One region of the Arthrobacter sp. 10N44_2 genome, then DNA from elsewhere that is predicted to be linked to it. Evidence: riboswitches for the same ligand, from Rfam matches in the RefSeq annotation. Region 1 holds a riboswitch; the other holds the start of a gene.
What was found. Region 1 has a riboswitch for S-adenosylmethionine ahead of AC1DBX_RS07310 (methionine ABC transporter ATP-binding protein). Riboswitches for the same ligand answer to the same signal wherever they lie in the genome.
Positions count from the first base shown of each region.

Region 1 (4,190 bases):
TGATGTGGCTGGACGTGTTCATCACGAAGGCGCTGATCAGCAGGCGCGGGCGGGGTCCGTCGAAACGGGTACTGGGCGTTGAAGTCATGGGGTGCTTTCCGCTGTGGGAGGTGGGACGAGGGTGCTGCCGGCGCTCAGAGGCGCTTGTCCAGGCGCCGGGCAACATAGGATCCGCCCAGCTGAACGATGGTGACCAGCAGGATCATCAGGACAATGGCGGTGATCATGAGCGGCGTTTCGTAGCGGTAATAGCCGTACCGGATGGCGAAGTCGCCGATTCCGCCGCCGCCCACCAGTCCGGCCATCGCCGAGTAGGAGATGAAGCTGACGGTCATGATGGTGATGGAGCTGACGAGTCCGGGCTTCGCCTCCACAATCAGGACGTCCCGGACGATCTGGGACCGGCTGGCGCCCATGGACCGTGCCGCTTCGACCACTCCGCCGCCGAGCTGGCTCAGGTTCTGTTCCACGAAGCGGGCGAAATACGGAATGGCGTTGAGGGTCAGCGGGACAATGACGGCGGCCGTGCCGATGGTCGTGCCGACAATGAACCTGGTCACGGGAATGATCGCGATCAGCAGGATCAGGAACGGGAACGAGCGGAGCAGGTTGACCAGCCCGTCCAGGACCCGGTGCAGCTTTGGCCTGTGCTTGAGCCCGTTGGGACCGATGGTGTAGAGCTGGACACCCAGCGGTGTCCCGAGCAGCACCGCCAGCGGGATGGCCACCAGCAGCATGGTGAGGGTCTGTCCCATGGCGACGCCGATTTCGGGCAGGACTTCCAGGATGCGGTCAAACATTGATCAGGCCCTCCGACGCGGCTGTGGTGTGGGTGCCCCTCCCGGAGCGGTCCAGCTGGATCTCATCGGAGACCAGGTAGCGGCCGATCGACGTCGCCGGGTGGAAACCGGGGCGCTGGAGTTCGGCGAGGTCGAACTGCTCCACCACCCGGCCTTCTTCCATGACCGCGACGCTGTCCGCGATGGCCTTGATGACATTCATCTCGTGGGTGACCACCACGATTGTGATGCCGAATTCGGCGTTGACGTCGGCCAGGTATTGCAGGACCGATGACGTCGTCCGGGGATCCACGGCCGACGTCGGCTCGTCGCAGAGCAGCACTTTGGGCCCGGTGGCGAGGGCGCGGGCGATCGCCACCCGCTGTTTCTGGCCCCCGGAGAGTTTGGCCGGATACGTTCCCGCTTTGTCGGCGAGGTCCACGATTTCCAGGGTTTCGGCGGCCCGCCGCCGGCGTTCCGCCTTCCCGACGCCGGCGAACTTCAGGGACAGCTCCACATTTTCCTGGGCCGTGAGGTTGTTGAGGAGATTGAAGTGCTGGAAAATCATGCCGATGTCATGCCGCTTGGTCCGGAGCTCGGCGTCGGACAGGGTCACCAGGTCCACGCCGTCCACCAGGACGCGGCCCGACGTCGGGCGCTCGAGGAGGTTGATGTTGCGCAGCAGCGTGGATTTGCCGGCGCCGGAGAACCCGATGATGCCCTGGATGGTGCCCCGCCTGATGTGCAGGCTGACGTCATCGACGGCCGTGAAAGGTCCCGCGGCCGAAGCGAATGACGTGCTGACGTTCTGGATCTCGATCACAGGCCCCCACCTGCTCGGGGCCGCGGCGCTGCCGCTGTCTGCGTGTTCATGATTTCCTCCGGGCTCGCCCGAGGAAAGCCCTGGGTCCTGGCTTCCGGGCAGCGCTGAGCGAAGCCGGGGAGCCTCAGAACACAGTGGTTCTCCATCGGTCCTGGCGGTAGCACCGTCCTCAAAGGAGGGGGTTGCTGCGGCGTCACGGAGCCAGATCTCTCAGCCGCTCGGGATGGTTACGAGTCCATCTCACACGGCAGGAGGCCGGATACAGAAAAAGCCGGTCACATTTTGTAACCGACTCTTCCCGATCTGTTGATCGTCATTCCCGGGCCGTTAGATGCCCACGCGCCAGCCTTCGCGGGCGGGGCACGCGTTCACGACGACGTCCAGCCCGGCGGCCTTGGCCCGGTCCGTCGCGGCGTCGTCGAAGACGCCCAGCTGCAGCCAGACGGCCTTGGCGCCTACTGCGATGGCCTCGTCTATGACTGCGCCCACCCTGTGGGAGTTGACGAAGCAGTCCACGACGTCGATCGGGTGCTTCTCCGCCGGGATGTCAGACAGGGAACGGTACCCCTTCTCGCCGTGGACATCGTCGCCCGGAAGGTTGACCGGAATGATGGTCATGCCCATCCGGTCCCGGACATAGAGGGAGACCTCATACGCCGAGCGCCATTCGTTGGTGGTGAGGCCGACCACCGCCCACGTGCCTTTGGTTCGCATGAGGCGGTCAATGACTGCCGGATCGTTAACATGGGCCATGCATCAACCTTACTCCTGCGACCTTTCCGGGCAATTGTCGAATAAATGAATGATTTGGGCAGGACCCACGCCGGGTGAACGAATATTACGGCGCTCCCGGACGCCGATTTTGCGGAATCGTGCATCTGAAGTTCTAGTAGGTAGTGACCATCCCGAGCGGCCGAGAGACCTGGATCGATGACGCCGCAGCAACCCCTCGGTGACGTGAGACGACCATTCCCACGCAACCGCTCCGCCCTCCTTCGGTGAAATTCGAGGGAGCCGGAGCAACCAAGGGTGCTACTGCCAGGACCGATGGAGTGCAGCAATGACCCCTGAGAATTCTTCCGCCCTGCCCACCTTTGCCCGGACTGCGTCCGAGGCATTCCCACAAACCACTTCGGACGCGACGGCGAACGAAGCAGGGCTGCGTGACGCGCCCGGCTCCTCTCGCGGCTCTTCGGGATGGTCCCTGAACGAGTCCACGGACGGCGCAGTGCACGGCGTCCCCGCCGATGGGCCGGCGCGTCACCGCAGCACCACCTTCGGAAACCACCTTCCCCGGCACGGCGGCGCCGCGACCGCGGGAACTGTCCAGGCAGAGACGGTTGCGTTCTGGGAAACCCAGGCTCTCCGCCTCGACTGGGCGGACCTGCCCGGCGGCGCGACGGAGCAAACCAAGCCCTGGCACACCGCGCACCGCCGGATCCCGGCCGACGTCGAGGCCGGCACCGGACCTCAGATCACCTGGTTCGAAGGGGGCAGGCTCAATGTCGCCTACAACTGCGTCGACCGCCACGTAGCGGCGGGGCGCGGAGACAAGGTGGCCCTGCACTTTGAGGGCGAGCCCGGCGACCGCCGTGCCGTCACCTACGCCGGACTCCAGCGCGAGGTCTCCAAAGCCGCCAATGCCCTCCTGGATCTCGGTATCACCAAGGGCGACCGGGTGGTCATCTACCTCCCCGTCATCCCCGAAACCGTGATCATCACCCTCGCAGTGGCCCGGATCGGTGCCATCCATTCCCTGGTCTTCGGCGGATTCTCCGCCGAGGCCCTGAAGTTCCGGGTGGAGGACACCGGCGCCAAGCTCCTGGTCACCACCGACGGCCAGTTCCGCCGCGGCACCGCCGTGCCGGTCAAGGACAACGCGGACGCCGCCGTCTCCGGCGACAACGCCATCGAACACGTCCTGGTGGTCAACCGGACCACTCCCGCGGACGAACTGGACACCGTTCCGATGACCGCCGGCCGCGATGTGTGGTGGCACGACGCCGTCGGCACCGCCTCCGAGACTCACGAAGCCGAGGCGTTCGACGCCGAGACGCCGCTGTTCATCATGTACACCTCCGGCACCACCGGCAAGCCCAAGGGCCTGGTCCACACCTCCGGCGGCTACCTCACACAGGCGTCATGGAGCTTCGAGCACCTGTTCAGCAACCCCGACCCCGGGCTGCGGGAGGAGGACGTGCACTGGTGCACGGCCGACCTCGCCTGGGTCACCGCGCACACCTATGAGCTCTACGGCCCGCTCTCCAACGGCGCCACGCAGGTCATCTTCGAGGGCACGCCCAACACCCCGCACCCGGGCCGGCACTTTGAGATCATCGAACGCTACGCGGTCACGCAGTATTACACCGCGCCCACCCTGGTCCGCTCCCTCATGGGCTGGTTCCCGGACGGCGTCCCGGACACGTACGACCTCTCCTCTATCCGTCTTCTCGGCACGGTAGGCGAGGCCATCAACCCCGAGGCCTGGCGCTGGTTCCGGACCAACATCGGCGCCGGCACCGCCCCCGTGGTGGACACGTGGTGGCAGTCCGAAACCGGCGCCACCATCCTCTCCCCGGCACCGACGG
Region 1 covers NZ_JBFTHT010000004.1:283,643-287,832, forward strand. The annotation lists gene AC1DBX_RS07300 (LLM class flavin-dependent oxidoreductase) at 1-88, opposite strand, end outside; gene AC1DBX_RS07305 (methionine ABC transporter permease) at 135-800, opposite strand; gene AC1DBX_RS07310 (methionine ABC transporter ATP-binding protein) at 793-1,602, opposite strand; SAM riboswitch class I at 1,742-1,832, opposite strand; gene AC1DBX_RS07315 (CoA-binding protein) at 1,930-2,355, opposite strand; gene acs (acetate--CoA ligase) at 2,663-4,190, shown strand, end outside.

Region 2 (4,190 bases), on a different contig from region 1:
GCTGGCCCAAGGACCCGCCGCAGATGAGGACACCGCCGGTGGCACGCAGCACTGATTCCTGGGACGAGTCCGACGTCCGGATCCGGCCGAACAAGAAGGGCACACGGCCCCGCACCAAGGACCGGCCCAGCTACGACGACGCCGTCACCGGACGCATCATCACCGTTGACCGCGGCCGCTACACCGCCGTCGTCGGCGAGGGGACCGCGGACGAACGCAAGATCATCGCGGCCCGGGCCCGGGAACTGCGCCGCAACCCGGTGGTTGCCGGCGACTTCGTCTCCCTGGTCGGGGATGTCACCGGCGAGCCCGACACTCTGGCGCGGCTGGTCAGGATCCAGGACCGCAAGACGCTGCTGCGCCGCAGCGCCGACGACACGGACCCGATCGAACGTGCCGTCGTGGCCAACGCCGACCAGCTGGTGGTGGTGGTCGCCGCTGCCAACCCCGAGCCGCGGACCGGTTTCATCGACCGCGCGCTGGTGGCCGCGTACGACGCCGGCATTGAGCCGCTGCTGCTCGTCACCAAGGCCGACGTCAAGGATCCCGCCGAGCTGCTGTCCAACTACCAGCACCTCGACTTCCCCGTCATCATCTCCAAGACCGCCGACTCCGCCGCTTCCGGCATCGACGCCCGCTCCGACGACGGGCTCTCCGCCCGGCTCGACAAGGACGCGGTATCCCAGCTGCGCGACTACCTCGACGGCAAGGTCACCGTGATGCTGGGCCATTCCGGCGTCGGCAAGTCCACCATGGTCAACGCCCTGACCGGGGCCGAGCGGGCCACGGGAGGCGTGAACGCGGTAACCGGCCGCGGCCGCCACACGTCCTCCTCCGCACTGGCGCTCAAAGTCAACGATGCCCCTGCCGGCAGCTGGATCATCGATACCCCCGGCATCCGGTCCTTCGGCCTGGCCCACGTGGACCCGGACCGGATCCTGCGTTCCTTCCCGGACCTGGAACCGGGCACCGATGATTGCGAACGCGGCTGCAAGCATGACTCCACCGCCGTCAACTGCGGCGTCGACAAGTGGGTTGCGGCCGGGCACGCGGGGCCCTCGGGACCGGCCAGGCTCGCGTCCCTGCGCCGGCTGCTGGGCACGGACCCGCGGATGGAAGCGCAGGAAACCAAGGAACTGGGCACCGTCTCCTAGCCGGACCGGCAGCGGGGCGGCGGCGCCGAGCCGCGGCCTCCCGCCCGGCGGCCCGGTTTGACGGTAGTTTGGAACCATGAGCCAACCCGCTTCGAGCTATAACGATGACCTGCGCCTTGCCCATGTACTGGCAGATTCGGTCGATTCCCAGACCATGAGCCGCTTCAAGGCGCTCGACCTTCGGATCGAGACGAAGCCCGACCTCACACCCGTCACCGATGCCGACAAGTCCGCGGAAGAGGCCATCCGCGGCCAGCTCTCCCGGTCACGTCCGCGTGACGCGGTCCTGGGCGAAGAGTTCGGCAGCTCGGGCCACGGTTCCCGCCGGTGGATCATCGACCCGATCGACGGCACGAAGAACTTTGTCCGCGGCGTCCCGGTCTGGGCCACCCTGATCGCCCTCGTCGATGAGGGCGAGCCGGTGGTCGGCGTCGTCAGCGCGCCGGCACTGGGCAAGCGCTGGTGGGCCGCCAAGGGTGCAGGCGCCTACACGGGCCGCTCGCTCGCCGCCGCCACACGGTTGAAGGTATCCAACGTCTCCAATCTCGAGGACGCCTCGCTGTCCTACTCCAGCCTTGGCGGCTGGAAGGAACGCGGGAACCTGGATGAGTTCCTGGGCCTGACCGAGGAAGTGTGGCGGACCCGCGCCTACGGTGACTTCTGGTCGTACTGCCTCGTGGCCGAGGGCGCCGTGGACATCGCCTGCGAACCCGAGCTGAATCTCTACGACATGGCCGCCCTGGTGCCGATCGTGACCGAGGCCGGCGGCCGCTTCACCTCGCTCGAAGGCGAGGACGGCCCCTTCGGCGGCAACGCCCTGGCCACCAATTCGATCCTGCACTCGGAAGTCCTCAAGCGGCTCAACCCCGGACTCGACGACCTCTTTCAGGCCCACCCGAACAACTGATCCGCGCCCGTAATATTCCGCTTCACAATCGGCGGCCGCCTTTTCCCCGGCTGCGCCGATGTCCTACGCTCGATGCAGGTCACGAGTGCCAGCGCTAAACCCCGGTTTGCTGGCCGGCAACCCTCCAGTCGCGGTGGGGTGCCCCGGGTGACGACCTGGCCGGTCCGGAACGGACCCGGCAAGCGCGGATTCCCACGGTGTGGGGTCCTGTTCGAGTGAGGTCCCATGACAACTGCCATTTTCCCCGTTGCCCCTGAATTCCATGCACGGCTTGCCCTCGCGGCCCGCCCGCTGGCAGCCGTCACCGGGGCCGAAATCCAGGCCCCGCTGATCACCGGCGGCCACGCGCGCTACGCCAACCTCGACTACGGCGCCTCCGCCCCGGCCCTGTCCGTGGTCTCGGCCTACCTGAACGAAATCCTGCCGTACTACGCAAGCGTGCACCGCGGCGCCGGCTACGCATCACAGATCAGCACCTCCGTCTACGAGAACGCCCGGGACATCGTGCGGGACTTCGTGGGCGGCCGGCCCGGCGATTCCGTGATCTTCACGCGCAACACCACCGATTCCCTGAACCTGCTGGCCGGCTGCCTGCCGCTGCGCGACGGGCGGCCCGCGGGCGAGGTCCTCTACCTCGACATCGAACACCACGCCAACCTCCTGCCCTGGCAGAATGTCCCGCACCGCAGCGTCGTGGCCGCCGCCACCCTCGCGGCCACCGTGGACCGCCTGCGCGACGAACTCGCCCGCGGCGGCGTCAGCCTGTTGGCCGTCACCGGCGCCTCCAACGTCACCGGAGAGATCCTCCCGATCCGGACCCTGGCCGCACTGGCGCACGAATACGGCGCCAGGATCGTTGTCGACGCCGCGCAGCTCGCCCCGCACCGGCGGATCAATATCGCCGCGGACGACGTCGATTACCTCGCCTTCTCGGGACACAAGCTGTACGCCCCGTTCGGCGCCGGCGTGCTGGTGGGGCGGACGGACTGGCTCGACGCCGGCACCCCGCACCTGGCCGGCGGCGGCGCGGTCCGCGATGCCCGGCTCGACTCCGTCAGCTGGACCACGGGACCTGCCCGGCACGAGGGCGGCTCGCCGAACGTCCTCGGCGCGGCGGCCCTCGCCCGCGCCACCCAGGTCATTGCGGCCCTGGACCCGGAGCAGTGGCAGGCCCACGAGGACGCCATCCGGTCCTTCCTCGTCGAGGGCCTCCAGGGCATCGAGGGAGTAACCGTGCACCGGATCTTTGCCGATTCGGCTTCCGATTCTTCCTCCGCTTCTTCCACTGGAGGCGATCAGCCGGACACCGGCACGATCGGCGTCGTGAACTTTTCCGTGGAAGGCTACGACGCCGGACTGGTGGCCGCCTACCTGTCGGCCGAACACGGCATTGGCCTGCGCGACGGCCGCTTCTGCGCCCACCCGCTGCTCAAGCGGCTCGGCCTGCCCGCCGGCTCCCTGCGGGCCAGCTTCGGCCTCGGCTCACGGCTGGAGGACGCCGAACGCCTGCTGGCCGGCCTGCAGCAGCTGCGGCAGAACGGACTCGGCTGGGATTACGTGGTGGACGCCGGCCGCTGGGTGCCGGCCAACGATACCCGCAGCTATCCCCACTGGGCGCCGAACACCCCGGGCACCGCCGGCGCTGCGCCCTGCACCCTCGACTAGGCAGGATCGGGGCCCGGCGCGGGTGCGGTAAATTCGAAAGGTATCTGAAACCAGCAGGACCTTCCCGAAGGAGATCGCACGTGGCAAGTGCCGGCCCCAGGCTCCACAGCGGAGTCAAGCCGCACAGCGGACCGAAACTGCACAGCGAGCGGCGCCAGGAACTCGGACAAAGCTTCCAGGACGGCGGGGAGCACTACGAGCGCGTCCGCCCCGGCTATCCGCAGGAGTCAGCCGACTGGCTGGTCCCGGCGGGAGCCAGGGACGCCGCGGACATTGGCGCGGGCACCGGGAAGTTCACCTCCCTTTTGGCGGAACGCGGACTGGGCACGGTGGCCGTGGACCCCTCTGCCGACATGCTCGGGCAGTTGCGCCGGACCCTGCCGGACGTCACCGCCATCGAGGGCAGCGCCGAGGACACCGGTCTCGAGCCGGAGTCCTTTGACCTGGTCACGGTCGCCCAGGCG
Region 2 covers NZ_JBFTHT010000003.1:156,254-160,443, reverse strand. The annotation lists gene aroA (3-phosphoshikimate 1-carboxyvinyltransferase) at 1-55, shown strand, start outside; gene rsgA (ribosome small subunit-dependent GTPase A) at 39-1,154, shown strand; gene hisN (histidinol-phosphatase) at 1,231-2,061, shown strand; SAM riboswitch class IV at 2,139-2,252, shown strand; gene AC1DBX_RS05235 (aminotransferase class V-fold PLP-dependent enzyme) at 2,287-3,726, shown strand; gene AC1DBX_RS05230 (class I SAM-dependent methyltransferase) at 3,807-4,190, shown strand, end outside.
Region 2: linked by a shared signal. The riboswitch ahead of AC1DBX_RS05235 (aminotransferase class V-fold PLP-dependent enzyme) and the one ahead of AC1DBX_RS07310 (methionine ABC transporter ATP-binding protein) in region 1 are both predicted to bind S-adenosylmethionine.